One region of the Streptomyces sp. NPDC001914 genome, then DNA from elsewhere that is predicted to be linked to it. Evidence: riboswitches for the same ligand, from Rfam matches in the RefSeq annotation. Region 1 holds a riboswitch; each other region holds the start of a gene.

The links. Region 1 has a riboswitch for cyclic di-AMP ahead of ACFYYF_RS06690 (NlpC/P60 family protein). Riboswitches for the same ligand answer to the same signal wherever they lie in the genome.
Positions count from the first base shown of each region.
Region 2: linked by a shared signal. The riboswitch ahead of ACFYYF_RS14950 (NlpC/P60 family protein) and the one ahead of ACFYYF_RS06690 (NlpC/P60 family protein) in region 1 are both predicted to bind cyclic di-AMP.
Region 3: linked by a shared signal. The riboswitch ahead of ACFYYF_RS19880 (M23 family metallopeptidase) and the one ahead of ACFYYF_RS06690 (NlpC/P60 family protein) in region 1 are both predicted to bind cyclic di-AMP.
Region 4: linked by a shared signal. The riboswitch ahead of ACFYYF_RS37350 (transglycosylase family protein) and the one ahead of ACFYYF_RS06690 (NlpC/P60 family protein) in region 1 are both predicted to bind cyclic di-AMP.

Region 1 is NZ_JBIASW010000002.1:364,306-372,030, forward strand. It holds gene ACFYYF_RS06680 (hypothetical protein) at 85-438, shown strand; gene ACFYYF_RS06685 (tellurite resistance/C4-dicarboxylate transporter family protein) at 549-1,559, opposite strand; gene ACFYYF_RS06690 (NlpC/P60 family protein) at 1,692-2,864, opposite strand; cyclic di-AMP (ydaO/yuaA leader) riboswitch at 2,872-3,041, opposite strand; gene pcrA (DNA helicase PcrA) at 3,927-6,413, shown strand; gene ACFYYF_RS06700 (M23 family metallopeptidase) at 6,561-7,725, opposite strand, start outside.
Region 2 is NZ_JBIASW010000004.1:551,029-558,753, forward strand. It holds gene ACFYYF_RS14935 (DUF2306 domain-containing protein) at 1-288, opposite strand, end outside; gene ACFYYF_RS14940 (helix-turn-helix transcriptional regulator) at 373-903, opposite strand; gene ACFYYF_RS14945 (hypothetical protein) at 1,114-1,431, shown strand; gene ACFYYF_RS14950 (NlpC/P60 family protein) at 1,566-3,707, opposite strand; cyclic di-AMP (ydaO/yuaA leader) riboswitch at 3,715-3,886, opposite strand; gene ACFYYF_RS14955 (alpha/beta hydrolase) at 4,667-5,413, opposite strand; gene ACFYYF_RS14960 (hypothetical protein) at 5,499-5,672, opposite strand; gene ACFYYF_RS14965 (beta-glucanase) at 5,800-6,504, opposite strand; gene ACFYYF_RS14970 (VOC family protein) at 6,782-7,156, opposite strand; gene ACFYYF_RS14975 (DinB family protein) at 7,388-7,725, shown strand, end outside.
Region 3 is NZ_JBIASW010000006.1:381,841-389,565, reverse strand. It holds gene ACFYYF_RS19895 (DNA topoisomerase IV subunit A) at 1-770, opposite strand, end outside; gene ACFYYF_RS19890 (M16 family metallopeptidase) at 1,159-2,523, shown strand; gene ACFYYF_RS19885 (pitrilysin family protein) at 2,520-3,908, shown strand; cyclic di-AMP (ydaO/yuaA leader) riboswitch at 4,123-4,279, shown strand; gene ACFYYF_RS19880 (M23 family metallopeptidase) at 4,292-5,059, shown strand; gene ACFYYF_RS19875 (GntR family transcriptional regulator) at 5,255-5,947, shown strand; gene ACFYYF_RS19870 (HPr family phosphocarrier protein) at 6,175-6,456, opposite strand; gene ACFYYF_RS19865 (GNAT family N-acetyltransferase) at 6,632-7,725, shown strand, end outside.
Region 4 is NZ_JBIASW010000022.1:1,171-8,895, reverse strand. It holds gene ACFYYF_RS37375 (NAD(P)/FAD-dependent oxidoreductase) at 1-665, opposite strand, end outside; gene ACFYYF_RS37370 (exopolyphosphatase) at 1,253-2,224, opposite strand; gene ACFYYF_RS37365 (DUF501 domain-containing protein) at 2,221-2,853, opposite strand; gene ACFYYF_RS37360 (septum formation initiator family protein) at 2,893-3,369, opposite strand; gene eno (phosphopyruvate hydratase) at 3,491-4,777, opposite strand; gene ACFYYF_RS37350 (transglycosylase family protein) at 5,119-5,814, opposite strand; cyclic di-AMP (ydaO/yuaA leader) riboswitch at 5,819-6,011, opposite strand; gene ACFYYF_RS37345 (transglycosylase family protein) at 6,195-7,067, opposite strand; gene ACFYYF_RS37340 (cytochrome P450) at 7,385-7,725, opposite strand, start outside.

The DNA.
Region 1 (7,725 bases):
TCGGGAGGGGCCCGGTGGGAAGGGGCCGGTAGGGAGGGGCCCGGTCGGCGGGGGCGTCAGGGGGTGCGATTAGGCTCCGGCCCCATGGACGTACTCATCCATCTCTTCGTCGGCCTGCACATCATCGGCATCGCCGCGCTCCTCGGCGGCTTCCTCACGCAGATGAAGGCGATGGGCAAGGGCACCGCCCGCTTCGTCCCCGCGATGCTGCACGGCGCGCTGACCATGCTGGTGACCGGAGTCGCCCTGGTCGGGCTCAACCAGGCCGACGGCAGCACGGTCAGCACCGTCAAGATCGGTGTGAAGCTGGCCCTGCTGATAGTGATCCTCGGGCTCGTCTACGTGAAGCGGGACGACGAGACGGTGGACAAGCGCCTGTTCGGCCTCGTCGGGCTGCTGACCGTCGCGAACATCTTCATCGCCGTCCTGTGGACCTGACCGGCCCGCACATCGCCCCGCGGCGGACCTGACGGCGGCTCCGATGGCGGCCCCGGTGACGGGGGATCCACCGGCCGCGTCACCTCCGCGAGGGCGGATCTGCCGGCCGCTCAGGCTCGGTGACGCCGGACCCCCGCCGCGTCACCCCGTACCCCTGACCTGAAGGCGAAAGCGGTCCCCGCGACCGCCGCGAGCCAGGCCGCCACCGCGATCCACAGCAGCACCTGCCCGGTCCCCTTGAGCCAGAAGACGTCGAGGGCGGCCGACACCGCCAGGGTCGCCACCGCCGACATCCCCATCGGGAAGACGGACGACCAGCGCCGTACGTCGTACCGCGGGCGCGGCCACACCACCTCCGCGACGGCCAGCAGGGCGTAGCAGGCGAGGTCGAGCACGAGCAGCGCGCCGGTCGTCGCGCGCAGGACGCCCTGGTCGTCGTTGTTCCACAGGTACGGATTCACGTCGTGCGCCACGACGAGCCCCGCCCCGGCCAGTGCCGAGATGCCCAGCGCGCCGGCCGCGATCCAGTGGTCCCCGGCTCCCTTCCGCACCTCCCGCGGGTCGAAGGCCGCGAATGAGAGCACGTAGAGCGCGATCCCCAGCCAGAACAGCGCCATCGCGGCGTGCGCGAGCCAGTCCGAACCCACCTCGGTGGCGATCGCCGACCCCAGGACCGAGAGGCCCTGTGTGGCCACGCAGACGAGGAACACCTCTCCGGTCCCGCGGCGCCGCCAGCGCCGCAGGACGGAGAGCAGCAGGACCGGCCAGAGCAGGGCCGACAGTGCGAGCAGGATCTCGGCGAGCGTCCGCCACCCGAGGGCCGAGAACCGGGTGCCGAGCACGGTGGTCGCCGCGACCGCGTCGAGCCCGGCGGGAGTGCCCGCCCGGCGCGCCCATTGCTCCCGGTCGCCGACCAGCCGGCCGAGGAAGTCCGAGGCGAGCGCGACCCAGGCGAGCGACGCGAGGACCAGCGCGATCCCGGACAGGACCTCGTAGCCGGTCAGGTGCAGCCCGATCGAGAGGATGCCGGTGGCCATGACGGCGGCCCCGGCGGCGGGCGCCCACCCCGCCCACCAGGCGCGGAGCGGAATGGTGTCCGTCATGTCCGGTGTGTCTGGCATGCGTCGATGCTAGGGACCCGCGGTGCGGTTGCGGGCGGGCCACGCGCGGACGGGACGAAAACGCGGGGCACGCGCGCGAGGATCGGAAGCGTCCCGCGCGCGGCCCCGCGACAGGGGCCTTCGTGTCCCGCGCTACGCCGGGCGCACCACGCTGTGGATCGCCGAGGTGCCGTCGTAGTAGATCGACTCCTCGCGGACGTACGCTCCCGGCTTCGGCGCGTGGATCATCATGCCGTCGCCGATGTAGACGCCGACGTGGCTGATGTCGTCGTAGAAGAAGACCAGGTCGCCGGGCTGCGCGTCGGCGAGGGAGACCGTCGTGCCGGCGTTCACCTGGTCGTAGGTGACGCGCGGGAGGCTGACGCCCGCGGCCTTCCAGGCGGCCTGGGTCAGACCCGAGCAGTCGTAGGAGTCGGGGCCGGTGGCACCCCAGACGTAGGGCTTGCCGATCTGCGCGCGGGCGAACGCGAGCGCCTTGGCCGCCTTCGTCGAGGCGGAGGAGTCCGTGGCCGTCGATCCCGACGACGACCCGTCGGCCGAGCCGGTGGCCGAACCGGCGGTGCTGTCCGACGACTGCGCCTGCGCGGCCTTCTCGGCGGCGGCCTGCTGCCGCGCCAGCTCCGCCGCCTTGGCCGCGGCCTGCTCCTGCTTCTTCTTCTCGATCGCCGCCAGGCGCGCCTTTTCCTCGGCGTTCAGATCCGAGAGCAGGTCGCGCGCCGCGGCGAGCTTGCGCTGCACCTCGGCCTTGGACGTCTTGAGCGCCTTCTGCGATGCGGTCAGCGACTCCAGGTTCTCGGTGGCCTCCGTCCGCTTCTTGGTCGTCGCCGCCTGCTCGGTGATGTAGTCGTCGACGGCCGCCTTCTGGCGGGTCGTCAGACGGTTCATCAACTGGGTCTGGTCGAAGTAGTCCTGGGGGTCGTCCGCGAGCAGCAGGGTCGCGGTGTCGGGCGCGGCGGCCCCGGTGCGGTACTGCGCCGCGGCGAACGACCCCAGTTCCTCGCGCGCGGTGTTGAGCTTCTCGGTGCGCCGGGCGACGTCGTCGAGCAGGGTGTCGACGCGCTTGCGCTGCTTGGCGGTCTTCTCCCGGGTCGCGTTGTACTTCTCCGTGGCGGACTCGGCCTGGTGGTAGAGGTCGTCGACCTTCTTCGAGACCTCCTCGATGCTGGGCCTGGGCTCGGCCGAGGGGGCGGCGTTGGCGGTCTGGGAGAGCAGGGCCACGGAGGTGAGGGCCGCGGTGGCGAGGGCGGGGGTCCGTATGCCTGCGATGCGCGCACCGGTGGGACGCGCCTTGCGGTGTGACGCCAAGAGAGGCGACTCCTTCCGTCATCCGCCTACCGAGTTAGCTGTCGGGTTCGGGCGGGTGGTTCCGGAAGGCTGCCCTACGGTCCGTGCCCCACAAGGCGGTTGGACCGATTCACCCCAAGGTCGGTGGGTCCCCGGCTCCGGGGCCTCGCGGCGCACCGGACTCGGCGGAGGCCGCCCGGCCCGGCGATGTTCGCCGGATGCGGTCGAGCGGCCTTCGAGCACGCTAGCCAACCGGTGTGGCCCGTGTGAAGGTTGATGCCCGATACGCCCGATACATTTCCGTGACCTTTGCCGCATGTGCCGTCGCAGACCTCTCGCAGGTGCCGCCTCCGCTGTCGCCGCGCATGCGCCGCCGCAGCCCCCGCGTACGCTGCCGTAGGCGTCGCCCCATGTTTCGTCGCGGGCGCACCGCAGGTGCCGCCGCGCGTGCCGTCGCAGACGCCCCGCGCGTCTCGTCGCAGACGCCCCGCACGTGCCGTCGCAGGCGCCGCCACATGTGCTGTCGCAGGCAACCCGCTCGCCCTGTCCTGGCCGCCGCACTCGCTCCCCCTTCTTCCAGCCCGGCTCGTGGGCCCGCCCGCCTTCCCGCCCGCTCGCCCTCCCTTCGTCCCGCTTGGCTGGTCGGCGGTCCCTCCTTCCCGCCCGGCTGGTCGGTCCGCCCGGCTTGCCTTCGCGCGGGCCCGTTTTCGCGGCGGCCCGTTTCCGCGCCGGCCTGTCTTCGCGCCGGCCCTCCTTCCTGTCGGCCCCCCCTCCCGCTGGGCCGGTCGCCTTCGTGCCCGGCCGGTCGGACCGCTCGCTTCTCCGCCGGCCCGGTCGGCCTCCTCCCTCGTTCCCGCCGGCCCCGGGGCCCTCGCATCGACAAGAACGCCGGACGGGTGCCGCTCCGGCCGCGGTCGGTGGCCGGGTCTCACGCCGGGTGACCGGACCGTCGTGTGCCGTCACGCGGGGTGAGATGACGACGGGGGAGCCGTGAACCCCTGGTGCTCGCCGGGCGCCCGAGTTCGGGCCGAGTTCTCGGGGTGGCGGCGGGCTGTCGGTGGGGCGGCCTAGACTCGGAGAGCGATGAGCAGCCTCTTTGACGACAGCTTCCTGGCGGCCCTCCAGCCCTCCGCGGCCCACGAGGACGAACACCCGCCGCCGCCCGAGGACGACCACGTACCGGAACCGGTTCCGGACGATCTGTTCGGCGGGAAGTTCGACGTGCCGCCGAGCCGGGACGCGTACTACCGCGACGGCGCGCCCAGGCCCGCCGTGGACCCGGCGGCCCTGCTGGACGGACTGAACGAGAACCAGCGCGCGGCCGTGGTCCACTCCGGCTCCCCGCTGCTCATCGTGGCCGGAGCCGGTTCGGGCAAGACCCGCGTCCTCACCCACCGCATCGCGCACCTGCTCGGCGAGCGGAACGTCCACCCCGGCCAGATCCTCGCGATCACCTTCACCAACAAGGCCGCAGGTGAGATGAAGGAGCGGGTCGAGGCGCTCGTGGGCCCGCGCGCCAACGCGATGTGGGTGATGACCTTCCACAGCGCCTGCGTCCGCATCCTGCGCCGCGAGAGCAAGACCCTCGGCTTCACCTCGTCGTTCTCGATCTACGACGCCGCGGACTCCAAGCGCCTGATGGCGCTCGTCTGCCGTGACCTCGACCTCGACCCCAAGCGCTTCCCGCCGAAGTCGTTCAGCGCCAAGATCTCGAACCTGAAGAACGAGCTGATCGACGAGGAGGACTTCGCCGCCCAGGCCACCGACGGCTTCGAGAAGACCCTCGCCCAGGCGTACGCGCTGTACCAGTCGCGGCTGCGCGAGGCCAACGCGCTCGACTTCGACGACCTGATCATGACCACGGTCAACCTGCTGCGCGCCTTCCCGGACGTCGCCGAGCACTACCGCCGCCGCTTCCGGCACGTCCTCGTCGACGAGTACCAGGACACCAACCACGCGCAGTACGCCCTCGTCCGCGAACTCGTCGGGACCTCCGAGCACCCGGTGGACGTACCCCCCAGCGAGTACGACCTGCCTCCCGCCGAGCTGTGCGTGGTGGGTGACGCGGACCAGTCGATCTACGCCTTCCGCGGCGCGACCATCCGCAACATCCTCCAGTTCGAGGAGGACTACCCGAACGCGACGACGATCCTGCTGGAGCAGAACTACCGCTCCACCCAGACGATCCTGTCCGCCGCCAACGCGGTCATCGAGCGCAACGAGTCGCGCCGCCCCAAGAACCTGTGGACCAACGCGGGCGCGGGCTCGAACATCACGGGCTACGTCGCGGACACCGAGCACGACGAGGCCCAGTTCGTCGCCGACGAGATAGACCGTCTCACGGACGCGGGCGAGGCCAGGGCCGGCGACGTCGCGGTCTTCTACCGCACGAACGCGCAGTCCCGCGTCTTCGAAGAGGTCTTCATCCGCGTCGGCCTGCCGTACAAGGTCGTCGGCGGCGTCCGCTTCTACGAGCGCAAGGAGGTCCGGGACGTCCTCGCCTACCTCAGGGTGCTGTCCAACCCCGAGGACTCCGTCCCGATGCGCCGCATCCTGAACGTGCCCAAGCGCGGCATCGGCGACCGCGCCGAGGCGATGATCGACGCCCTGGCACAGCGCGAGAAGATCAGCTTCCCGCAGGCGCTGCGCCGCGTCGACGAGGCCTACGGCATGGCCGCGCGCTCCACCAACGCGGTCAAGCGGTTCAACACGCTGATGGAGGACCTGCGGACGATCGTCGAGTCCGGCGCGGGCCCGGCCACCATCCTGGAGGCCGTCCTCGAACGCACCGGCTATCTCGCCGAGTTGCAGGCGTCGACCGACCCGCAGGACGAGACCCGGATCGAGAACCTCCAGGAACTCGCCGCCGTGGCCCTGGAGTTCGAGCAGGAGACCGGTGAGGGCGAGACCCCGCCCGGACTCTCCGCGTTCCTGGAACGGGTCGCGCTCGTCGCCGACTCCGACCAGATCCCGGACGAGGAGGACGGCAACGGCGTCATCACCCTGATGACCCTGCACACCGCCAAGGGCCTCGAATTCCCCGTGGTCTTCCTGACCGGCATGGAGGACGGCGTCTTCCCGCACATGCGCGCGCTCGGACAGGTCAAGGAACTGGAGGAGGAGCGGCGCCTCGCGTACGTCGGCATCACCCGCGCGCGGGAACGGCTCTACCTCACCCGGTCCTCGATGCGCAGCGCCTGGGGACAGCCCTCGTACAACCCGCCCTCCCGCTTCCTGGAGGAGATCCCGGCGACCCATCTGGACTGGAAGCGCACGGGAGCGACGTCGGCCAGGCCCGCCGGTCCCGTCTCCGGTGTCGCCGCCTCCCTGTCGTCCTCTCGTTCGCGGTCCGCGGCCTCGGGTGCCTCCGGGTTCGCCACCCGCCGCGGCGCCACCGAGAAGCCGGTGGTCTCGCTGGCCGTCGGGGACCGGGTCACGCACGACCAGTTCGGCCTCGGCACCGTCGTCGGCGTGAAGGGGACGGGCGCGAACGCGGAGGCGACGGTCGACTTCGGAGAGCCCAAGCCGAAGCGGCTGCTGCTGCGGTACGCGCCGGTGGAGAAGCTGTAGTCCGCGAGACCGTTCGCAGGGGTCCTCGGCCGTCCGGAGACGGACGGCCGAGGCCGCGGGCGCCGGATTCTCGCCCGTGGTCACATGCCGGCGGGGTTCCCGACCAGGTTCACGCGGCGGCCGGGTTCCCGACAGCGATCCGGGTTCCTACGTGGGGTCCAGTCCGTGGCTGCGCAGCCACGGCAGCGGGTCGATCGCGGAACCGCCGGCCGGGCGGACCTCGAAGTGCAGGTGCGGGCCGGTCGAGTTGCCGGAGTTCCCGGAGAAGGCGATCTGGTCACCGGCCTTGACGGTGGTGCCCGAGGCGACCTTGTACGTGGAGAGGTGGCAGTACCACGTCTCCGTGCCGTCCATCGCCGTCACGATCATCATGTTGCCGTACGCGCTGTTCCACTGCGTCCGGACGGTCCCGTCGGTCGCGGCCATCACCGGCGTCCCGTAGGAGACGGGGAAGTCGATGCCCGTGTGCACCGACATCCAGTTGACGCCGGCCTGACCGAAGTAGGCGCTGAGACCCTGCTGCGCCACGGGAAGAGCGAACTTCGGACGCAGCCGCTCCTTGCGGGCCGCCTCCTCCGCCGCCTTCTTCTTCTCCGTCGCCTGCTGCGCCTTGAGATCGATACGTTCCTGCGTGCGGCTGGCCCGGTCGGCGAAGTCGTCCGCGCCGGCGGACAGACTCTGGAGCTGGGTGTCCAGCTTGACGTTGGCGGCCGACGGCTTCACCGAGGTCGCGTCGGAGGCGCTGGCGGTGGTGTCCTTCGAGTCGCTTCCGCCGAGGCCGCCGACACCGCCCACGGAGGCGGCTGCGATCCCCGCGACCCCCATGACACAGGCGGAGGGCACCGCGACGGTCAGCAGAGCGGAACGTTTCGCGGGGCTGCGGCGCCGGGCGCGGGAACCGCTCCGCGACGCGGGCCGCCGGACCGGGGTGATCTCTTCCTGGTCCTCCAGCAGCGGCCGCTCGTGCCCCTCGTCGTACGGGTCGTAGCCGTCCTCGGCGCCGTCCGCGCCCGCGAAGTCCTCGGCCGGGTCGAACTCGGCCGGGCCGAACTCGTCCTCGTCCGCGTCGGGCCGGCCGTGGAGCGCCTGGTCGAAGGTCGCGGTGGCCTGCTGGTCGAAGGGCACCGCCTCCGCCGCGCCGGACGCGCCCTCGTAGGTCATGTCGAGCTGCGTCAGCTCGTGGTCGTACGACGCGGACTCCGCCTGCGGCTGGTCGTACGAAGGGGTCTGCGCGTGCTCGTACGTCTCCGTCTGCGGGTGCTCGTGGGCCTGGTACGCGTCCTGGCCGCCGGCGCTGTTCCACTGCGTGGCG
Region 2 (7,725 bases), on a different contig from region 1:
GGCGGTGAGCACCTGCGCGGGGCCCAGCAGCATCAGCACACCGCCGAGGACGGAGTGCACGATCATCGGGACGAGGCTGTGGCGGTACGGCCCGATCCGGGTGGCCAGCGCGTCGGCGACGTAACGCGGTGAGACCACGTGGGCCAGGATCCACTCACCGAACGCGGGCGCGCCGGGGCGCGCGTACGGCCACAGCTCGGTCATCGCGATCGGCGCGTAGCCCACGCACACGGCCGACACGGCGACGACGGCGAAGCGGCGCCAGGTGGTGCCCGTTGGACGGCGCACGACGGCTCCCTGCCCATGGCCGCGACCCGGCCATCGATAGTCTCGTTTGGACTATCGAGACGGTAGGGCCGTCCACCGCCGGGGTCAACGGTCCGGCGCGTCCTCGTCCCGGCGCTGCACCCACCGCCAGAAGTCGATCATCATGCGTTCGTACCGGATTCCGAACTCCAGCGCGTCCCGCTGCCCGCGCGTCAGCAATTCGCCCACGGTCTCGGCGAGTTCCTCGTACTCACCGAGGGTCCGGCGGTGCTCGTCGAGCTGTACGGGGCCGAGCACGTCGGGCTCGCCGCCGAACCACAGCTTGAGGATGCCGCGCTCGCGGGCCTCCACCGGGACGAACGCGGGGTCGTCGAGCCAGCCCCGCAGGGCGCTCCGGCCCTGGTCCGTCAGCGTCAGCACCCTGCGGTTGCGGCCGCTCTCCTGGCGTACCTGGGACAGCATCCCGGCGTCGAGGAGACGGTCGCACTGCGCGTACACCTGCGCGTGCGGCACCGACCAGAAGGGCGCGACCGTCCGCGCCGCCTCCCCCTTGACGTCGTACGCGCTGGCCTCGCCCAGCTTGTCGATGATGCCGAGGACGAGGTACGAGGCGGTGGTCAACCTAGCGTCAGCCATGGGCCGACCGTATCGCCACGCGATCACCGCGCGGCAGGGACCGCCGGACCCGGTCACCGCACGGCGGGCGGCGCCGGACGCACGGCCGCCGCACGTCGGGCTCCGTCCGACGCGAAGAAGATCCGGGTGCCCGGCACAATGCGGGGTATACGGGCGATCACACAACCGACCGCACTTCAGGCCCGCGCGCCGGCCGCACTAGGAGCTCCTGTGACCACCTACGTCATCACCGTTCCCGGGACGTTCGTCCACGGCCTCCCGGACGCCTCCCGGGCCGACGTGGAACGCAGGCTTCGCCCCCAGGACCCGCAGAACACGGACCTGGGCGAGAGCGAGGAACTGAGCCTGCTGACCGTCGACGAGGACAACCGGTTCTCCGTACGGCTGGAGGTCGAGGCCGCGGACCGGAAGAGCGCCGAGGCCGAGGCGGTGCGGCTCGTCTCCGGTGCGCTCCTGGACAGCGGTCTGTCCGCGGACGACGCGCCGCTGGGTCCCGCCGCCGTCACGGGGATCGACAGCGAGTTCTGACGGCCGGCGCCGCGGCACCGCTGCGGCGCCTTCACCGAGGACCACCCTCCGGACGGCCGCCGGTACGCCCCGGACGGCCGTACGCCCCGCGGGCCGGGACCGGTCAACGGCCTCCGGGGCATACGGGCGGCGGCTCAGACCGGACGGACGACGCTGTGGATGGCCGCCTGTCCGACGGACTCGACGGACTCCTCGCTGATGCGCGCTCCGGGACTCGGCGCGTGGACCATCATGCCGTCGCCCACGTAGAGACCGACGTGGCTCACGTTGGCGTGGAAGAAGACCAGGTCACCCGGCTGGATGGCGCCGAGGTCGACCGCCGGGCCGGCCTGTGCCTGCTCCTGCGTCGACCGGGGGAGCATGACCCCGGCGCTCTTCCAGGCCGCCTGGGTGAGACCGGAGGGGTCGTACGAACCGGGTCCGGACGCCCCCCACACGCACGGGCTGCCGATCTGAGCGCGGGCGAAGGCCACCGCCTCGGCGGCCCGGCTGTCCGGAGCGGCGGCCGGCGGAGCCACGGCCTGCGGGGCGGCCGCTCCGGCGACGAGGCTGTCGATGTCGAAGCCCGGGTTCGCGTCGACGGTCCCGGGAGCGGCGGGCCACGTCTGCTGCTGGGCCGCCGGCCGCAACGACTGCCGCCAGGCGTCGTCGGCCTGCGGAGGCGCCGGCTGGTTCACCGGAGGCATCGGGGCCGACGCGTACGCGGCCTGGGGCGGCGCGGACTCGTACGCGGGCGCCTGCGGCACCGGCTCAGTGACCGGCGGCATCGGCGGGGCCGCCTGGTACGCGGCGGGACGCGGCGCCGTCTCGTACGCCGGGGGCTGGGGCGCCGGTTCGTTCACCGGCGGCATCGGCGCCGGCTGATACCCGCTGGGGCGGGTCGGCTTGTCGTACGAGAGGGGCAGGAGCACGGACGTGTACTCGGGGGCCGGGGCCGGCGCTTCGTAGCCGGGGGGCAGGATGACCGCCTTGGACTCCACGGCCGGAGGCGGCGCCGACTCGTACACCTGGGGCATGGAGCCCGTGTCGAAGACCTGGGGCGCGGGCGCCGCCTGGAACGCGGCGGCCTGGGGCACCGCCTCGTACGGCGCGGGCTGGGGCGCCGCCTGGAACGCGGGCGCCTGAGCGACCGACGGGAACGAACCGGTCTGGCCGACCGAGGGGAACGAGCCCGTCTGACCCACCGACGGGAATGAACCGGTCTGAGCGGTGGACGGCAACGCGGCGGTCTGAGGAGCCGCCTGGAACGGCGCGGCCTGAGGGACCGACGGGAACGAACCGGTCTGGGCGACCGAGGGGAAGGTGCCCGTCTGAGCGACCGAGGGGAACGAGCCCGACTGGCCCACGGACGGGAACGAGCCCGTCTGACCCACCGACGGGAACGAACCCGAATCGCCCACCGCCGGGAACGAACCCGTCTGACCCACCGACGGGAACGAACCGGTCTGGCCCACCGACGGGAACGAACCCGTCTGAGCGGCCGACGGGAACGCCGCGGCCTGCTGAGGTGGCGGGAAGGACGGCAGCTGGGGCTCCGGCGTCGGCCGGTACTCGATCGCCGGCATCTGCGCGACGGGCATGCCCTGCCGTGCGGCGTGCCGCGCCATCAGCTCCCGCGCGGCGGCGAGCTTGAGCCGGGCACTCTGCTTCTTGAGGTGCGACGAGACCTTCTGGGGCGCGCCCGCCGGGGCGGCTCCGGCACGGAGCGCCGCACGGACCTCCGTGCGGGGGCCCGGTACCGCCGGGGCGCCACCGGCCATGGGCCCGGTCATGGAACCGGTCATGGAACCGGTCATCGGCCCGGCCGTCGGACCCGCGGTCAGCTCCAGCGCGGGGCGCGCGGCCGGCTCCGAGGCCGGACCGGCGGTCAGTTCGAGCACCGGGGCGGCCGTCAACTCGGCCACCGGCCGCACGAGCTGCTCCAGCTCGTAAAGCGTCGGAAGGTCCGACGAGGATCCCTTGGGCCCCTGCGGAACGGCCTTCGGACGGGCACCTCCGCCACCGCGCTCCGACTGCCTGTCGGCCGGGAGCGACGCCGGAGCAGAGGGCCCGAACCGGGACCGCGCCCCGTCGAACCACTGCCGCATCAGATCGTCCTGGGCGGCGTCGGAAACGCCACTCCCCTGACCCGCGCTCCCCCGGCCCGGCCTGCGGGCGGAATTCGCCGAGGCGCGGGTCCCGTTGAAGTTTCCGGTGGCGAGCTCCGCCTGGTCGTAGAGGGACGAGAGCCGTCGGGCGACTTCCTCGCGGCTGGGCGGGGTGCGTTCCGGCGCCATGGAGTGGTGCTCCTTCCGTCGTCCGCCTACCGGGTTAGCTGTCGGGTTCGGGCGGACGATTCCGGAAGGTATGCCCTACGACCCCTGCCCCGAAAGGCAGTTGGCCGATTCACCCCAGGTTCGGTGGGTCCCCGGCTCCCGCTGCCGCGTGGACAGGCAGGACTCGGCGGAGGCCGCGCCGCCCGGCGAGCTTCGCCGGAGGGAGTCGGGCGGCCTGGTCGCCAACTTAGCCATGTTGTGCACCGGATGTGAAGATCCACGTCCCAGATGTCCGATACATTTTCGTGACCTTCATCGCACCACCCCGCAGCGCGACGGTGAGGACACGGGCCGTGCTCGAAAAGGCGGCTGAGCACGGTCGTTGGGGCGATCCGGGCCCGTCCGCAGGTCCGCCGTCGACCCGAACTCCCGCGCGGCGGCCCCGCACCGCTTCGTCCTGATTACGTTCGGAGCGGACGGATCCGACCCTTCCGGGGTCTCGGGCCGGTGGGCCGGCCATCCCGGATGTGTCGGAAGTGTGCACAGAACTGGCTTTCCCTGGCACGTCGTTCAACATCGACGGCGCCCGCTGGTCACACCTTGACCGGTTCTGGCCGAGCTGGCCGGATCACCGCTGCGACCACGTGCCGCCCGTACGGTCGAGGCACGTCAGACCACGCGAGCGAGTCGAGGATCCCCACGTGCACGATGCGCCGATCTATGCCCAACTGATCTCCGAACGCGGCGACATACCGACGCTCGTGCGAAGCGAAGCACGTCGGCTGCAGCGCGACTTCGAGTGGATTCTGAGCTGGGATCCTTCGACGGGCGCCCCGCTACCCTCGTCCGCCTCCCGGCAGGCGTCCTCCGGCACTCGCCGCCCCTTCTCCCCCACCCCCGACCCCGACGACCGTCTCGACACACCCGGCCCCTGACCGACGGCCACCCCGGTGGACAGGGCACGGCGGGCCGGGCAGGTTCTAGAGAACGCCGGGTTCGCCACCGGACCGTTCGGCGGGAAGCGGGTCGAGCCCACCGCCGATCCGGGTGACCAGATCGGCCACCGTCGTACCCGTGGCCCGGTGCCAGGTCCGCGCGCGGCGGAGCATCGCGTGGTCACCTCCCTCGACCCGCACGGCGCTCGCGGAGGAACCCGCCGCCGCGGCCCGGCGCACGAGGGCGAACGACGCCGCCGGGTCGGTGATCCGGTCCCGGTCCCCGTGAAGCACGATCACGCGTTTGTCCCGGAGGTGGGCCACCGGCTCACCCTCCGGGCACCAGGGCGCCAGCGCCACCACGGCCCGGACCTGCGGTGCGGCGGCGGCCCGCAGAGCGGCGCGCCCGCCCATCGAGTGGCCCACGAGCACGACCGGCACCTCGCCGACCAGAGCGGTGAGTTCGTCCAGTGCCCGCAGGACGTCGGCGACGGGGTCGGCGTCCGCGCCGTTCCATCCCCGGTAGCGGTAAAGCACCTGCCCGACGAACGCGCCCTCGTCCGGCAGGGCCCGCGTCACGGAGCGCACGAACGGCCGCATCCGGGCGCGCGCCACGTTCCACGGCCGCAAGGGGGCCTTGCTGTCCGCGGCGCCGCCGTGAAGGATCAGTACGGCGACACGCGCCGGACCCGTCTCGGCAAGGGCGGCGCGACACGGCCGCAGCGCGACGGGAGCTCCCGTCGCTCCGGACCGGGACACGTCGTCGGCGGACATCCCCGCAGAGCCTCGCATGACGCCCCTCCACCTCACGGCGCTCTCCACGCCTCGCACGGACCGTGAGGGGGATCGTCTCATCGGCCGCGGGCCCGCCCCAAGCTCACTCCGGGGGCTCGGGCCGCGCACGGTGGCCGTTGCGCCACTCCTGGTAGTAGCGCCAGAGGCGGGCCGCCTGCGGGCACCGCCCCGCCTCCCGCTGACACGTACGGCAGTTGCCGACGTGACTGACGTAGGCGGTCTCGGGGGCGTCTCGCCCCGGCTGCGGATTCGGCATGACCCTCGGCACCTGTCGGCACGACGCGCACCGGCGCAGCGTCGCTTCTGATGCCGTACTTCCGCTCCAGGGCCCCCGGCGGATGCACCCGCACGGACGCACCTGCCGGGACATCCCCCTTCTGGTGTCAGTCGAGGAGGTCGACCTCGTACTCCTCCGTCGCGGGGAAGGGTCTGCCGACCGGGGGCCTGCGGACTGTCAGCCGGGCCACCTCGTAGTCCATCTCGGAGACCTCGGGAGGCGGCGGCGGGTGGTAACGCCCGGCGCAGACGGAGAGGTTGACGATGAGATAGGCGTGCCAGGACCTGCCCACTCCGCGCCGGTCGTCGAAGGCCCGGATCCCGTTGACCCACCACACGACCCGCAGGGCGCCGAACTCGACCACGAGGTCGACCCAGGCACCCGGCTGGATCGCGGGGTTCCGGTAGTAGCGGTGGGTGTTGCGTACGTGGTTGGAGAGCTCCAGCAGATCGGGGTTGTCGGGGTGATACTCGAAGACGTCGATCTCCTGCCCGCCGTCCCGCCAGGTCCAGATCGCCGGCCAGGCCCCGATCACCGTCGGCAGCTTGACCCGCGCCTCCAGCACGTCGCCCGTACGGACCATGAAGCCGTCCGCGCTGCCCTCGGTGGTGAGGAGGCCCGCGTTCCAGTCGCCGTCCCGGCGCCGAGTGGCCCGGAAACGGCCCGTACGGCAGTAGGCGGGGTCGGTCACCAGATGGTCGAGTTTGCCGTCGTCCGGGTTGACCGGACCGCCGTCGGGATAGGCCCAGGAATGGCCGGCGACCCATTGGCGGGTCGAGGCGAAATCCGCCGTGAAGACGACATCGGACACGCGGCACTCCTCGATGACGGCGTTTCGCGTACGTCCAGGTTCTCCCCAAGCCCCGGACATCAACGCCCTGTTCGCCCCAACCCGCCACAAAACAACCCATCGGGGTGAACCGGCCGTACTCCGGCGCGCGACGCCTTCCGCGCGCGGCGCCCGGACACCCGGCCCCCGCTCCCCTCACAGAGCGCGGCGCGCCCCCACGCACCTGCCCGGCCGACAGCCCGGCCGGGCGCCGCGTCCCGCGGTCCCGACCGGGCTCCCTGCGCCGGCCCTTGTCCTCCTAGAGGTACGGGCGGGTGATCAGCTCGATGGCGTGGCCGGCCGGGTCCTTGAAGTACACGCCTCGGCCGCCGTGTTCGTCGTTGATCTCCCCGGGGCGCCGCATCTGCGGGTCGGCCCAGTGCTCGACGCCGTCGGCGCGGAGCCGTCCGTACGCCCGGTCGAAGAGCTCGTCGTCGATCAGGAACGCGTAGTGCTGCATCTGGATGTCCACCGGAGGCTCGGCGAACTGCAGCAGCACGCCGTCCGTGAGCTGGACATTGATGAACGGCCCCCAGGACGGCGCTTCCGGCAGCTCCAGCAGTTCCCGGAAGAAGCGGGCCGACTCCTGGCGGTCCTTGGCTGCGACGATGGTGTGATTGAAGGTGACTGTCATACGGCTTGACCTCGGCAGTGCTCGGCACGGAAGACGGACTCACGGTGCTCGGGCTCCGGGAGGTCCACGCGCCGGACAGCGGCGGCGCCTTCGGCGCGCCCACCGCGCGATCAGTCGTCCACCGGATTGCCGATCCGTGTATGGCGAGACGCCGGTCCGGTATTCACGCCGGTGACGCTACTTGATCCGACAAGCCGCGACAACGCCCCCGGGGACGGCAGACTGGACCTCATGACGTCACCGGATCCCAAGGCCGACCTCCACCGCTACCTGCAGTCGGCTCGCGACGCCCTGGTCTGGAAGCTCGACGGTCTCTCGGAGTACGACATCCGCCGCCCGTTCACCCCGACCGGGACCAACCTCCTCGGCCTGGTCAAGCACGTGGCCACCATCGAACTCGGCTATCTCGGAGACACCTTCGGACGGCCGTCCGGCGAGCCGCTGCCCTGGCTGGAGGACATCCACGAGACGAACGGGGACATGTGGGCCACCGCCGACGAGACACGCGCGTTCGTCGTCGGGCTCTACCGCCGGGCCTGGGCGCACGCGGACGCGACGATCGCGGCGCT
Region 3 (7,725 bases), on a different contig from region 1:
GTGGCGCGGATCTTGAACGTGCCGCGGCCCGACTCGTAGGCGTCCCTGATCCCGGAGAGGCCGACGATCCGGCCGCCGGTGGGCAGGTCGGGTCCCGGGACGTGCTTCATCAGCGTCTCGAGGTCGGCGCCCGGGTAGCGGATGAGGTGCCGGGCGGCGGCGATGACCTCGCCGAGGTTGTGCGGCGGCATGTTCGTGGCCATGCCGACGGCGATGCCCGACGAGCCGTTGACCAGGAGGTTCGGGAAGGCGGCCGGGAGGGCCACCGGCTCCTGCTCCTGGCCGTCGTAGTTGGGCGTGAAGTCGACGGTGTCCTCGTCGATCGACTCCGTCATCAGCGACGTCGCGTCGGCCATGCGGGCTTCGGTGTACCGCATGGCGGCCGGCGGGTCGTCGTTGCCGAGGGAGCCGAAGTTCCCGTGGCCGTCGACCAGGGGCAGACGCATGGAGAAGGGCTGCGCCAGACGCACCAGGGCGTCGTAGATCGATGCGTCGCCGTGCGGGTGCAGCTTACCCATGACCTCGCCGACGACACGGGCGCACTTCACATAGCCGCGCTCGGGGCGCAGGCCCATCTCGTTCATCTGGTACACGATGCGGCGGTGGACCGGCTTCAGGCCGTCCCGGGCGTCCGGCAGGGCTCGCGAGTAGATGACCGAGTACGCGTATTCGAGGAAGGAGCCCTGCATCTCGTCCACGACGTCGATGTCGAGGATCTTCTCCTCGTACGAGTCGTCGGGCGGCGGGGTCTTCGTGCTGCGGCGGGCCATCGCTGCTGCGGCTCCTTCACAGTCTCTGCCGGGGCATGAACGGGTGCTGACGCGCACCATTGTGGACCGCCCCACTGACAACCCCGACCGCGACCCGTCCATTGCGCCCCCGCGGCAGGCTCCGCGGGCGTCTGCGCAGCGGCTTCCGGGCGGCCGTCCGGGCCGGACGCGCGGGCGGTCCCCGAGCGGGTCCGGCCGGTGCCCGGCGGCCCCCGAGGGGGGTTCGCGGCGGTACCCGGAGGGCTTCCCCGGGCGCGCCGGGTACACGCACGAGTCTCGCTCTCGGCGTACGAGGTGCGGGAACTTCGCCAGGCGTCCGCGCGCTTGCATACAGTGGCAGGACCGACAGGAATGACGTAGTTCCGCGATCGAAGGGACGTACATGCCCATGGGTCACACGGCCACAGCTGAGGCAGGCTCCGGCGGCCTGACAGCGACCGAGCACCGCCTGGCCAACGGCCTGCGCGTGGTGCTCTCCGAGGACCATCTGACCCCGGTCGCGGCGGTGTGCCTCTGGTACGACGTCGGCTCGCGCCACGAGGTCAAGGGCCGGACCGGACTCGCCCACCTCTTCGAGCACCTGATGTTCCAGGGGTCCAAGCAGGTCCACGGCAACGGCCACTTCGAACTCGTCCAGGGCGCCGGCGGCTCGCTCAACGGCACGACGAGTTTCGAGCGCACCAACTACTTCGAGACCATGCCCGCCCACCAGCTGGAGCTCGCCCTCTGGCTGGAGGCCGACCGCATGGGATCGCTGCTCGCGGCGCTGGACGACGAGTCCATGGAGAACCAGCGCGACGTCGTGAAGAACGAGCGCCGCCAGCGGTACGACAACGTCCCGTACGGCACCGCCTTCGAGAAGCTCACCGCGCTCTCGTACCCCGAGGGGCACCCGTACCACCACACCCCGATCGGGTCGATGGCGGACCTGGACGCGGCCACCCTGGAGGACGCCCGCGCGTTCTTCCGCACCAACTACGCGCCCAACAACGCGGTCCTGTCGGTCGTCGGCGACATCGATCCGGAGCAGACGCTCGCCTGGGTCGAGAAGTACTTCGGCTCCATCCCCGGGCACGACGGCAAGCCGGCCCCGCGGGACGGCTCGCTGCCCGAGATCATCGGTGAGCAGATCCGCGAGGTCGTCGAGGAGGACGTCCCGGCGCGCGCCCTGATGGCCGCCTACCGCCTCCCGGAGGACGGCACGCGCGCGTGCGACGCGGCCGACCTCGCGCTCACCGTCCTCGGCGGCGGCGAGTCCTCCCGGCTCTACAACCGGCTCGTCCGCCGTGACCGCACCGCCGTCGCGGCCGGGTTCGGCCTGCTGCGCCTCGCCGGAGCGCCCTCCCTGGGCTGGCTGGACGTGAAGACGTCCGGCGACGTCGAGGTCCCGGTCATCGAGGCCGCGGTCGACGAGGAGCTCGCCCGGTTCGCCGAGGAGGGCCCCACGGCCGAAGAAATGGAGCGCGCGCAGGCCCAGTTGGAGCGCGAATGGCTCGACCGGCTCGGCACCGTCGCCGGCCGCGCCGACGAACTGTGCCGCTACGCCGTCCTGTTCGGCGACCCGCAGCTCGCCCTGACCGCCGTGCAGCGCGTCCTCGACGTCACGGCGGAGGAGGTCCAGGAGGCCGCCAAGGCCCGCCTGCGCCCCGACAACCGCGCGGTGCTCGTCTACGAACCGACCACCGCCGAGGCCGCGGACGCGGCCGGCTCCGCCGACGAGACAGACGAGACCGACGAGGAGGCGGCGAAGTGACCGAGCTCGCCACCATGGACTTCCACCCGCAGCCCCAGGCCGGCCAGCCGAAGCCGTGGGCGTTCCCCGCTCCCGAGCGCGGCACCCTGGACAACGGTCTGACCGTGCTGCGCTGCCACCGCCCCGGCCAGCAGGTCGTCGCCGTCGAGGTGATCCTCGACGCGCCGCTGGACGCCGAGCCGGCGGGCCTGGACGGCATCGCCACGATCATGGCGCGCGCCTTCTCCGAGGGCACCGACAAGCACTCGGCCGAGGACTTCGCCGCCGAGCTGGAACGCTGCGGCGCCACGCTCGACGCGCACGCCGACCACCCCGGCGTACGGCTGTCGCTCGAAGTGCCCGTCTCGCGCCTGGCCAAGGCGCTCGGCCTGCTCGGGGACGCGCTGCGGGCCCCCGCGTTCGCGGACAGCGAGGTCGAGCGGCTGGTGACCAACCGGCTGGACGAGATCCCGCACGAGACGGCGAACCCGGCCCGTCGTGCGGCCAAGGAGCTCTCCAAGGAGCTGTTCCCGGCGAGCGCGCGCATGTCGCGCCCCCGTCAGGGCACCGAGGAGACGGTCCGGAGCATCGACGCGTCGGGTGTGCGCGCCTTCTACGAGAAGCACGTGCGCCCCGCCACGGCCACCGCGGTCGTCGTCGGCGACCTGACGGGTGTCGATCTCGACGAGCTGCTCGCCGACACGCTCGGCTCCTGGACCGGCTCGTCCGCCGAGCCGCGTCCCGTGCCGCCGGTGAGCGCCGACGACACCGGCCGCGTGATCATCGTCGACCGCCCCGGAGCCGTCCAGACACAGCTCCTCATCGGCCGCGTCGGAGCCGACCGGCACGACCGTGTGTGGCCCGCACAGGTCCTCGGCACCTACTGCCTCGGCGGCACCCTCACCTCGCGCCTGGACCGCGTCCTGCGCGAGGAGAAGGGCTACACCTACGGCGTGCGGGCGTTCGGGCAGGTCCTGCGCTCCGCGCCGGACGGCACGGGCGCCGCGATGCTCGCCATCAGCGGCTCCGTCGACACCCCCAACACCGGGCCGGCGCTCGACGACCTGTGGACGGTGCTGCGCACCCTCGCGGCCGAGGGCCTGACCGACACCGAGCGGGACGTGGCCGTGCAGAACCTGGTGGGCGTCGCGCCCCTCAAGTTCGAGACGGCCGCGGCCGTCGCGAGCACGCTCGCGGACCAGGTCGAGCAGTACCTGCCGGACGACTACCAGGCGACGCTCTACCGGCAACTGGCCGCCACCGGCACCGTGGAGGCCACCGCGGCGGCCGTGAGCGCCTTCCCGACGGACCGTCTGGTGACCGTCCTGGTCGGCGACGCGGCGCAGATCGCGGACCCGGTGAGGGCCCTCGGAATCGGTGAAGTCACCGTGGTGGCCGCCGAGTAGAACCCGTGCGACACGAGAGGGCCCTGACGGCTGAAGAGCCGTCAGGGCCTTTCCTTTACAGGTGCCGTTCCCAAGATGTCCGCATTCGTACGGCGGTTGCCCTTCTGCCCTGTGGCATGCGTAACAAAAATCGTGATCCGTTTGTTGTTCGAAAGTCACCCCGTTTAGCGTCGGTCCGGCTGTTCGTCACGCAGTGCGCCGCGCCCGCGGCACCGGACAGTCATCGCCGAGTCCCCGAGACGCGAGTCAGGGGAGCCGGGGACCCACTCAGTCCCTGGGGTGAATCGGACGCCCTCCTCGGAGGGGGCCCGTAGGAGACCTTCCTGCTCCGAACCCGTCAGCTAACCCGGTAGGCGAGAGGGAAGGAAAGGATCAGCCCCTACATGGCGTTCACCTGTGGCACCGGCAAGCATCGTCGTACGAGCAGCCGGGTGCACAGCACCACCACGACCGCCGTCGGGGTCGCGGCGCTCACCACCACCGGTGTGATCGGAACCCTGGCCGCCCCCGCGTTCGCCGCGGAAGCCTCCGTCGAGCAGACCGGGCTCACCCAGACCGTCACCCTCAACGACACGGTCGCCGACCAGATCGACGCCCAGGCCTTCGCCCAGCAGCGCGCCGCCGACGAGGCCGCCGCGCGCAAGCAGGCCGAGCAGACCGCGCGCAAGGAGGCCGCCGAGCAGGCCTCGAAGCTCCGCGCGGCCAAGGAGCGCGCCGCCCGCGAGGCCGAGCGCAAGCGGCTGAACACGTTCGTCATGCCGATCACCGGCTCGTACGTCTCCACCGGCTACCAGGCCAGCAGCGCCCTGTGGTCCTCCGGCAGCCACACCGGTGTCGACTTCCACGCGGGCACCGGCACCTCGGTCCACGCCGTCGGCTCGGGCACGGTCGTCACGGCCGGCTGGGGCGGCGCCTACGGCAATCAAGTCGTGATCAAGATGCACGACGGCACGTACACCATGTACGGCCACCTGTCGTCCATCGGGGTGTCCGTGGGGCAGACCGTCACCCCGGGCCAGCAGATCGGCCTCTCCGGCGACACCGGCAACACCACGGGACCGCACCTCCACTTCGAGGCCCGCACGACCGCGGAGTACGGCTCGGACATCGACCCGGTCGCGTACCTGCGCTCGCACGGCGTCAACGTCTGACGACCGCTTCGCGGCTTCCCACCGCTTTTGATGCCCCGGCTCACCGAGCCGGGGCATCGTCGTTTCCGGACGCCGTCTGTCCAAAAAATATCCATGGATTCAGGCCCGCCATCGGAAATTCAGGCTTCCTGCAATAGAGTCACTGAACAAGCGTCAATCGACGGCGTTTCACGGGGATTAAAGCGGAGGTCGGTCATGCGTATTCCGGCGCACTCGGTGTGCACGGCGATCCGTGACGACATCGTCGCGGGTGTCTACGAGCGCGGCGGCCGGCTCACCGAGGAACTGCTCGCGCGCCGCTACGGCGTCTCTCGCGTCCCCGTGCGCGAGGCCCTGCGCACGCTGGAGGCCGAGGGCTTCGTGGTCACCCGCCGGCACGCGGGCGCCTGTGTCGCCGAGCCCACCGAGCTGGAGGCGGCGGACCTCCTGGAGATGCGCATGCTGCTGGAGCCGCTGGGGGCCGCGAGGGCGGCGCAGCGGCGCACGGAGGCCCACCTCAAGGTGCTGCGGGGACTGGTCAGGCTGGGGCAGGAGCGCTCCAGGCGAGGCCACAGCGAGGATCTGCGCTCGCTGGGCGGCTGGTTCCACGAGACGCTGGCCCAGGCGTCCGGCAGCCCGGCGCTGACCTCGACGCTCGCCCAGCTTCGTCACAAGATCGCCTGGATGTACTCGGTCGAGGCGCCGGCCGACCCCGCGGAGTCCTGGGCGGAGCACGGCGGCATCGTGGACGCGGTGGCCCGCGGGGACAGCGAGCGGGCCCGCGCGATCACGGCCCTGCACACCGAGCGCGCCACGGCCGCGCACCGGCTCCGATTTCCCGGCGGCGACCGGCCGGACCGTGTGAGAAGTTCGCAACATCCCGTAAACATGACGGGCCCGCGTCTTTAACACAGGCACCGTATACAAAGAGGGATATTCTGCGGGGGCTCATTTCTGATGCCCTTTTATTCGTTTGTCCGGAATTCCGGTGAGCGGCATTACCGCGACCGCGGCCCGAGGCCTGCGTGACACGTGGGGAATTCGCGGACGGGTCCACGGAAAACGGCCGAGCCGCGCCACCCGGAGAAAGGGTGCCGCGGCTCGGCCGTGTGGGTCCGACTGCCTCGCGGGCAGGCTCAGACGGTCTCGGGGAGCTCGTCGAGCCCCTCGGCGACCAGCTTCGCCAGACGGTCGAGGGCGACGTCCGCGCCGTCGGCGTCCGAGGCGAGAACGATCTCCTCGCCACCCTGGGCGCCCAGGCCGAGGACCGCGAGCATGGAGGCCGCGTTGACGGGGGTGCCGTCGGTCTTGGCGATCGTCACGGGGATGCCGGACGCCGTGGCGGCCCGGACGAAGATGGAGGCGGGGCGGGCGTGGAGGCCCTCGGTCCAGCCGACGTTGACGCGGCGCTCAGCCATGAGATGCTGCCCTTCGGGTGTTCAGGGTTGTCTAGACCATTGTTCCATATCGCGAGGAGTGCCCGGACGGTCCCGGGCATCACCCGCCGCGGTGTCGGTCGAAGACCCGCTCCGACGCCCGTCACCCTCAGACTGCCTCGCGCCGTTGTCGTACGCGAGCCGTACTCTGGGCCCCATGCAGACCTCGTCGGACCGGCACGAGTACCCAGCCCACTGGGAGGCCGACGTGGTGCTGCGCGACGGCGGCACCGCGCGCATCAGGCCCATCACCGTCGACGACGCCGAACGCCTGGTCAGCTTCTACGAGCAGGTGTCGGACGAGTCGAAGTACTACCGCTTCTTCGCGCCCTACCCGCGCCTGTCCGCCAAGGACGTCCGCCGCTTCACCCACCACGACTTCGTGGACCGGGTCGGCCTCGCGGCCACGGTGGGCGGCGAGTTCATCGCCACCGTGCGCTACGACCGGATCAACGCGGACGGCATGCCCGCCTCCGCGCCCGCCGACGAGGCCGAGGTCGCCTTCCTCGTGCAGGACGCCCACCAGGGCCGGGGCGTCGCCTCCGCGCTGCTCGAACACATCGGAGCGGTGGCCCGCGAGCGTGACATCCGCCGCTTCGCCGCCGAGGTGCTGCCCGCCAACAACAAGATGATCAAGGTCTTCACGGACGCCGGTTACACCCAGAAGCGCAGCTTCGAGGACGGTGTCGTACGCCTGGAGTTCGACCTCGAACCCACCGACCGGTCGCTCGCCGTGCAGCGCGCCCGGGAACAGCGCGCCGAGGCCCGCTCCGTCCAGCGGCTGCTCGCCCCCGGCTCGGTCGCCGTCATCGGCGCCGGGCGCACGCCCGGCGGGGTCGGCCGCAGCGTCCTCGACAACCTCCGCCAGGCCGGGTTCACCGGACGCCTGTACGCGGTGAACGCGGCACTCCAGGACAAGGAACTCGACGGAGTCCCCGCCCACCGCTCCATCAGGGACATCGCCGACCCAGTCGACCTCGCCGTCGTCGCCGTGCCCGCCGCCCACGTCCCCGAGGTCGTGACCGAATGCGGCGAACACGGCGTGCAGGGACTCGTGGTGGTCTCCGCCGGGTACGCCGAGAGCGGCCCCGAGGGACGCGAACGCCAGCGCGAACTCGTACGGCACGCGCGCACGTACGGGATGCGCATCATCGGACCCAACGCCTTCGGCGTCATCAACACGGCGCCGGACGTGCGGCTGAACGCCTCGCTCGCCCCCCAGATGCCCCGCCCCGGACGCATCGGCCTGTT
Region 4 (7,725 bases), on a different contig from region 1:
CCGAGCTTGGGGCCGACCTCTGGAAGGATCTTGTCCGCGGCGTCGACGAGGATGAAGCGCATGTCCTCGCGGGACACGCTGCTGTAGTACTTGGCCGCGTCGCGGGCCATGTCCTCGACTTCACCGATGGTCTCGGCGCCGGCGAAGCCGCCACCCACGAAGACGAAGGTCAGCGCCTTGCGGCGGACGTCCTCGTCCGTGGTGGAGTCGGCCTTGTCGAGCTGCTCGAGAACGTGGTTGCGCAGGCCGATGGCCTCCTCGATGCCCTTCATGCCGATGCCCTGCTCGGCGAGACCGGGGATCGGGAAGGTGCGGGAGACCGCGCCCATCGCGATGACGAGGTAGTCGAAAGGCAGCTCGTACGCCTCGCCCACGAGGGGGGCGACCGTGGCGACCTTGCGGTCCTGGTCGATGGTGGTGACCCGGCCGGTGAGGACCTCCGCCTTGGGAAGTACACGCCGCAGCGGGACGACGACGTGCCGCGGGGAGATGCTGCCGGCGGCTGCTTCGGGGAGGAAGGGCTGGTAGGTCATGTACGACCGGGGGTCGACGACCGTGACGGTCGCCTCTCCGTAGCGCATCTGCTTGAGGATGCGCCGAGCTGCGTACAGGCCTACGTACCCACCGCCTACTACGAGGATCCTGGGACGCTCCGTGGTGCTCATGCCATCGAGTATCCACCTGCTTCAGGGGGGTCGCTCGTGCGCCCCTTCACAAGCTCGGACAGGCCCTCTGCTACACTCCGCGGCCCCCGCGACGGAGGCCATGTCGGCGGGGGTGGACCGCCGTACGGTTCGTACCGTTGTCAACACCGTGTGAGCTGCGGCCCGACCCGTTCGGCCGAGCGGACCACACGTGTGTTTCATCGCGCCGAAACGCGGCCGCAACGCTTCACCGATCATGCTGCCGGACCGGTCCGGGCCTCCGGAAGGGCCCAAGTGGCCCCTTCGTCGCCCAGCAGGACCTTTTTCCTTGTGAAGAACTTCACGAAGTTTCTCGGCGGAGCCTCGCCGAAGGGTCTCCAGGACCCCTTCCGGCATGCTCATACGCTATCCGACCCGCTCAGCCGAGGCTACTGATCAGTAGCAAAGGAGACCGGTGCCACGCCGTGCGGCACGGCCCCGCACGGCCTCCCGGAGCCCTCTCCGGCCGCGCCGGGGACCGCGGACGGCCCCGGCCCCGGAAGGGGAGCAGGGGCCGCCTCACACCCGTTCCCGACGCCTCACGGGACGCGGGCCGCGCCCTGCCGGCGTCAGTCGCCCTGCCGGGCGGCTTCGGCCTCCTCCGCCACCTTGAAGGCGATGCCGTCGAGGATGTCGTGCTCGCTGACCACGACCTCCCCGGCCCCGGTGCGCTCCATGATCGAGAGCAGGACGAGAGCCCCGGCCCCGATCACGTCGACCCGGCCGGGGTGCATCGAGGGGACGGCCGCGCGCTCGGCGTGGGTGGAGCGCAGCAGCCACTCGGTGATCTCGCGGACGCGCTCGACGGAGACGCGGGAGTGGTGGATCCGCTCGGAGTCGTACTCGGCGAGGTCCAGCGCGATCGCCGCGATGGTGGTGACCGAGCCGGCCAGACCCACCAGGGTGCGCGCCTCACGCAGCGGGACCGTCTCCTCGGCGAGGTCGAGGGCGGCCTCGATGTCGGCACGCATGGCCGCGACCTGCTCGGCCGTGGGCGGGTCGGTGACCACGCCGTCGCGCACGAGGTGACGTTCCGTCATCCGTACGCAGCCGATGTCCACGGAGCGTGCCGCGCGCACCTCGTCGGCGCCGACGACGAACTCCGTCGAGCCGCCGCCGATGTCCACGACGAGGTAGGGCGTGGCGAGGTCGTCGCGCCCGGAGAGCTCCCTGGTCGCGCCGGTGAAGGAGAACTCGGCCTCCTGGTCCCCGGTGACGACCTCCGGCTCGACGCCGAGGATGTCCAGCACCCCGCGCACGAACTCGTCCCGGTTCTCGGCGTCCCGGGAGGCGGAGGTGGCGACGAAGCGCACCCGCTCGGCGCCGTGCTCCTCGATGGTGCGCGCGTAGTCGCGGCAGGCGGCGAAGGTCCGCTCCAGCGCCTCGGGGGCGAGCCGGCCGGTGCGGTCGACGCCCTGGCCCAGCCGGACGATGGTCATCCGCCGGTCCAGGTCGGTGAGTTCGCCCGTCCGCGGGTGCGCGTCGGCCACCAGGAGCCGGATGGAGTTCGTACCGCAGTCGACGGCGGCGACGCGGGTCACCGGCCGTCCTCGGCGGAACCCGGGGCCTCGGCGGAACCGGCGGACTCCGCGGAACCGGCGGCGCCGGTGGGCTCCGCGGGATCCCCGGCCTTCGTTCCCTCGCAGGCCGCCTGGCCGGTGAGGGTGACGCAGGCGCCCTTGCGCCACCACTCGGGCAGCATGGCGATGGCCTCGTCGCCGAGCGGGTTGACGCCGGGACCGGCGGCCAGCGAGTGCGCCACCAGGACGTGCAGGCACTTCACCCGGTCCGGCATGCCGCCCGCGCTCGGGAAGCCCTCCAGGACCTCGATCGCGTCACGGCGCGCGATGTAGTCCTCGTGGGCGGCGCGGTAGGCCGCGGCCAGCTCGGGGTCGGTGGCGAGCCGTTCGGTCATCTCCTTCATGACCCCGTTGGCCTCCAGCGTCCCGATCGCGGACGCGGCCCGCGGGCACGTCAGGTAGTACGTGGTCGGGAACGGCGTGCCGTCGGGGAGGCGGGGCGCCGTCTCCACCACGTCCGGCTGGCCGCAGGGGCAGCGGTGCACGATCGCGCGCAGCCCGCGCGGCGGCCGGCCGAGCTGCTGCTTGAAGGCCTCGACGTCGGTGTCGGTGGGCTCGGTGCGCGGGGTGGTGGGCGGTGGCGTTTCCATGCCGTGAGTCACGTGTCTTTCTGGTCAGTTCATGGGTCGTCAGCGGTCGGCGGCGTCGGATTTGTCCACGCCGTCCCAGACATTGGTGTACCAGGGGCGGTCCGCGGTGCCGCGTTCGGCACGGGACTGCTTCGCGGCGTCCGGGTCGATCACGATGTAGCCGGTCTCGCCCGGCATCACATAGTGCAGCCGCTGCCGGATCTGCTGCTTCGCGTACGCGTCGTCCTGCCAGCGCGCCTTGAGGTCGCGCAGCTGCTCCACCCGCTGCCGGGCCTGCTCCCGCTGCCGCTCCAGATCGCCGATCTGGGCGCGCTGGGAGACGTACTGCCGCATCGGGTACGCGAGGGCGACGATCAGGGAGCACAGGACCATGGCGAGCAGCGCGGCCCGGCCGGTGAGCCGGGAGCGGCGGGCCTGCCGTTTGGTCTGGGAGCGGTAGACCCTGGCCGCCGTCTGCTCGCCGAGCAGCTTCAGCCGGGTCGAGGTGGAGAACCGGTCCCGGTCCTTCACGGCCATGAGTCCCGCCTCCCCAGTACCGGCCCGCCGTGTGCGGGCCCCTCACGTGCGTACGTCCCCGCACACGGTACGGGACCGGGTACGGGGACGTACGGAGGACGCTTCCTGGGACGCGCTGGGCTCAGCCCTTGAAGCGCGGGAAGGCGCTGCGGCCGGCGTACACCGCGGCGTCGTCGAGGATCTCCTCGATGCGCAGGAGCTGGTTGTACTTGGCGACGCGGTCCGAGCGGGCCGGGGCGCCGGTCTTGATCTGACCGCAGTTCACGGCGACCGCGAGGTCGGCGATGGTGACGTCCTCGGTCTCTCCGGAGCGGTGGGACATCATGCACTTGAAGCCGTTGCGCTGGGCCAGCTCGACGGCGTCCAGGGTCTCGGTCAGCGAACCGATCTGGTTGACCTTGACGAGCAGGGCGTTGGCCGAGCCCTCCTCGATGCCGCGGGCGAGGCGCTCCGGGTTGGTGACGAAGAGGTCGTCGCCGACGATCTGGACCTTGTCGCCCAGCTGGTCGGTGATGATCTTCCAGCCGGCCCAGTCGTCCTCGAACAGCGGATCCTCGATGGAGACGAGCGGGTACGCCGCGACGAGCTCGGCGTAGTACTCGGTCATCTCGGCGGCGGAGCGCTCCTTGCCCTCGAAGGTGTAGACGCCGTCCTTGTAGAACTCGGAGGCGGCGACGTCGAGGGCGAGGGCGATCTGCTCGCCGGGGGTGTAACCGGCCTCCTTGATGGCCTCGAGGATGAGGTCGAGGGCGGCGCGGTTGGACTCGAGGTTCGGGGCGAAGCCGCCCTCGTCGCCGAGGCCGGTGGACAGGCCCTTGGTCTTCAGCACCTTCTTGAGGGTGTGGTAGACCTCGGCGCCCCAGCGCAGGGCCTCGGAGAAGGACTCCGCGCCGATCGGGGCGATCATGAACTCCTGGATGTCCACGTTGGAGTCGGCGTGCGAGCCGCCGTTCAGGATGTTCATCATCGGAACGGGCAGCAGGTGCGCGTTCGGTCCGCCCAGGTAGCGGAAGAGCGGCAGGTCGGACGCCTCGGAGGCGGCGTGCGCGACGGCGAGCGAGACGCCGAGGATGGCGTTGGCGCCGAGCGAGCCCTTGTTGTCGGTGGCGTCCAGGTCGAACATCGCCTGGTCGATCAGGCGCTGCTCGGTGGCGTCGTAGCCGACGAGCTCCGGGCCGATCTGCTCGATGACGGCGAGGACGGCCTTCTCGACACCCTTGCCCTGGTAGCGGTTGGGGTCACCGTCGCGAAGCTCGATGGCCTCGAACGCTCCGGTGGAGGCGCCGGACGGAACGGCGGCACGACCCGTGCTGCCGTCGTCGAGGCCGACCTCGACCTCGACCGTGGGGTTGCCTCGGGAGTCCAGGATTTCCCGGGCTACGACGACGTCGATGGACGGCACGAGCATCTCCTTATGGGATGTGACGCGGGTACGCGGAGCTTGGCAGCCCCGCGGGATGAGCCTAACCGGCTCAGGGGGATCGGCCAGCGATCGACCACCCCTTGAGCGGACCGAGCCTACATATTGTTCCTGAACGGAACAAAAAAAGAAATAAAAAACCCCGCTCCGGCGCGTGCGGGGGAACACGCGCCGGAGCGGGGAGCCCGTGGGGACGGGAACCTCGGCGGGTCTCCGGTGCGTGCGGAGACCCCCACGAGGGGGCTGTTGCCTGCCGGGTGTCGCGGCGGTGCCGGAATCACGGCCGCCCTCCGCCGAAAGCGGCCGGGTCAGCCGGCGTGCCGCACCGCTCAGTGCAGGTGGAGCTGCTGGCCCGGGTAGATGAAGTCGGCGTCGGCGACGATGTCCTTGTTCAGCTTGAACAGCTTCTGCCAGCCGCCCTTGACGTGCTTCTTCTCGGCGATCGAGCTGAGGGTGTCACCCTTGACGACCTTGTACTCGCCGTCACCCTTCTTGACCTTCTTGCCGGTCGGGGTGGTGACGGTCTTCTGCGCGGCGGGGCGCTCCGCGGAACGGGAGGCGGGCTGCTCCGTCGTACGGGTGGCCGGGGCGCTCTGCGAGGCGTCGGACGAGGAGGACGACGGGGCCGCCGGGGCCGAGCCGCCGCCGTAGGGGGTGCTCGACAGGCCGGTGCCGCAGGTCGGCCAGGCGCCCTTGCCCTGAGCGGCGAGGACCTTCTCGCCGATGGTGATCTGCTGGGCCTTCGAGGCCTGGTCGGCCGTCGAGGCGTAGGCGGTGCCGCCGTACGCGGCCCAGGTGGAGGACGAGAACTGCAGGCCGCCGTAGTAGCCGTTGCCGGTGTTGATCGACCAGTTGCCGCCGGACTCGCACTGGGCGACGGCGTCCCACTCGGAGGCGGTGGCCGCGGAGGCGTTGCCGGCCGCCATCAGCGGGGCGGCGATGGCGACGCCGGTGACACCGGCGAGCGTGGCGACACGGGTGGCCTTGTTCGGGCGGCGGTGCTTGCCCTTGCTGGAGAACAGCATGGAGAGATCCCCTCACCGACGCCTGCGAGGTGAGCTGTCGGGTTCGGGCCGAATGAGTTGCCCGGCCGCATGCCTTCGTCCTGTCTCCAGGACGTCCGGCACGCGGCTTCACCCCGAGCCGTTCCCGGATGTCTCTCGACTCCCGGGCCCGGCACTTACCTTGGGTCCCCCGCTCCTGCCTACGGCGCATGACGCGACGACTGTTCCCGTACGGCCGTTGGCAGGATTCGGCGTTGCGACCGTCGGGGCCCGCTGTGGCGAGCGGTCACGACCGTAAGCAGTCGATTGGCGGAATTTCAAAGACGATCAGGGCTTCTGAGACCCATCTCTCACTTGCGCCAAATGGGACATTCCACAGCGAACCGTGACGTGAACTCCCGCTACTTCTGCACCGTTTCGGCCGTGTCCACGATGCTTCGACCAGGGATGACGAGGCCGGGACCGCTGCTGTCCGCCCCCGTGTCCACCTTGGGCAGATCGCCCCATCCGCTTTCGAGACCAAGGGCGTCGGAAACGCTCCAGAGGTTGTCGATGGCGTCCGCGACGTACGCGGGGTCGGCGGTCTCGGTCGCGGGGCTCGCGGCGTGCCGCCCGGTGGAGGCGTCGGCGCCGGCGTCGGCCGCGCTCTCCGCCGCGTCCCCGCCGCGGTGCCGCCCGGTGCCGCCGGTCGACGCGTCGGACGGGGCCGAAGAGGCGTCCTTCTTGCCCGACTTGGCCGACTTGTCGCTCTTGTCGGCCGCCGCGTCCGAGCCGTCGGAGCTCTGCGAGGCGCTGGGCGTCGCGGTGTCGCCGCCCGCGTCCGAGGAGTCGCCCGAACCGGACGAATCACCCGAAGGGGAGGAGCTGGGCGAAGTGGCGAGACCGGACGAAATGTACGAATCGGAATCGTCGCCGGTGCTCGACGAGTCGCCGGCCACACCCGTGTCGACGCCGATCCCGGCGGAGCCCTTGCTGAGGCCCGAGAGCGGTCCGCAGGTCGGCCAGGCCTTGAGGCCAGAGTCGGCGAGCACCTTCTCGGCGACGGCTATCTGCTGCGAGCGGCTGGCCTGGTCGGCCGTCGGGGCGTAGTCGAGGCCGCCGTGCGCCTCCCAGTTGTCCTGGTCGAGCTGGAGGCCGCCGTAGTAGCCGTTGCCGTCGCTGGAGCTCCAAGCGCCACCGCTCTCGCACTGCGCCACCCGGTCCCAGGTGGTTCCGTCGGCCGCGCTCGCGCTCGCCGCGGCGAGCAACGGGATGGCGATCGCCGATCCGGTCACCCCTGCGGCGACGATGAGAGCCGGGGCCTGACGAGGGCGACGGTGACGGCCGTTCCCGGAGAGCATGCGAGAGCCTTTCGAGCGACAGCGGGGAGCATCGCGACTCCTGCTGAACGAGTGGCGCAGGTGCCGCGTTGTTGATGGGTGAAGGTAGTCGCACTCGAACGCTGGTTACAAGTCGATGCAGTACTGATCACGTGAAGATCACGGATTTGACGGAGCGTCATGTTCCGGTAGCCGTAAGGGCTCTCCTTCCGGTATGCGGAAGAGCCTCTTCGGCATGGTCGGCGAAGGGTCACCGATGCACCGATCGCGTCCTATTTGACCGGGGTGAACTCCACAGGAAGCGTACGCAATCCACGCATAATGAGGCCTCCGCGCCAGCGCAAATCGGCCGATTCTCCGGCGAGTTGGATGTCGGGAAGACGGCTGAGGAGCGTCCCGAGCGCGGTCTGTCCCTCCAGCCGGGCGAGCGGCGCACCCAGGCAGTAGTGGATGCCGTGGCCGTAACCCAAGTGCTGAAGGTCACGTCGTGAGAGGTCGAGCGTGTCCGGCTGTTCGAAGCGTTCCGGGTCGCGGTCCGCGGCGGCGAGGACCACGAGCACGGGGTCGCCGGCCGCGATGTCCTGACCGCCGATCCGCACGTCCTCGGTCGCGA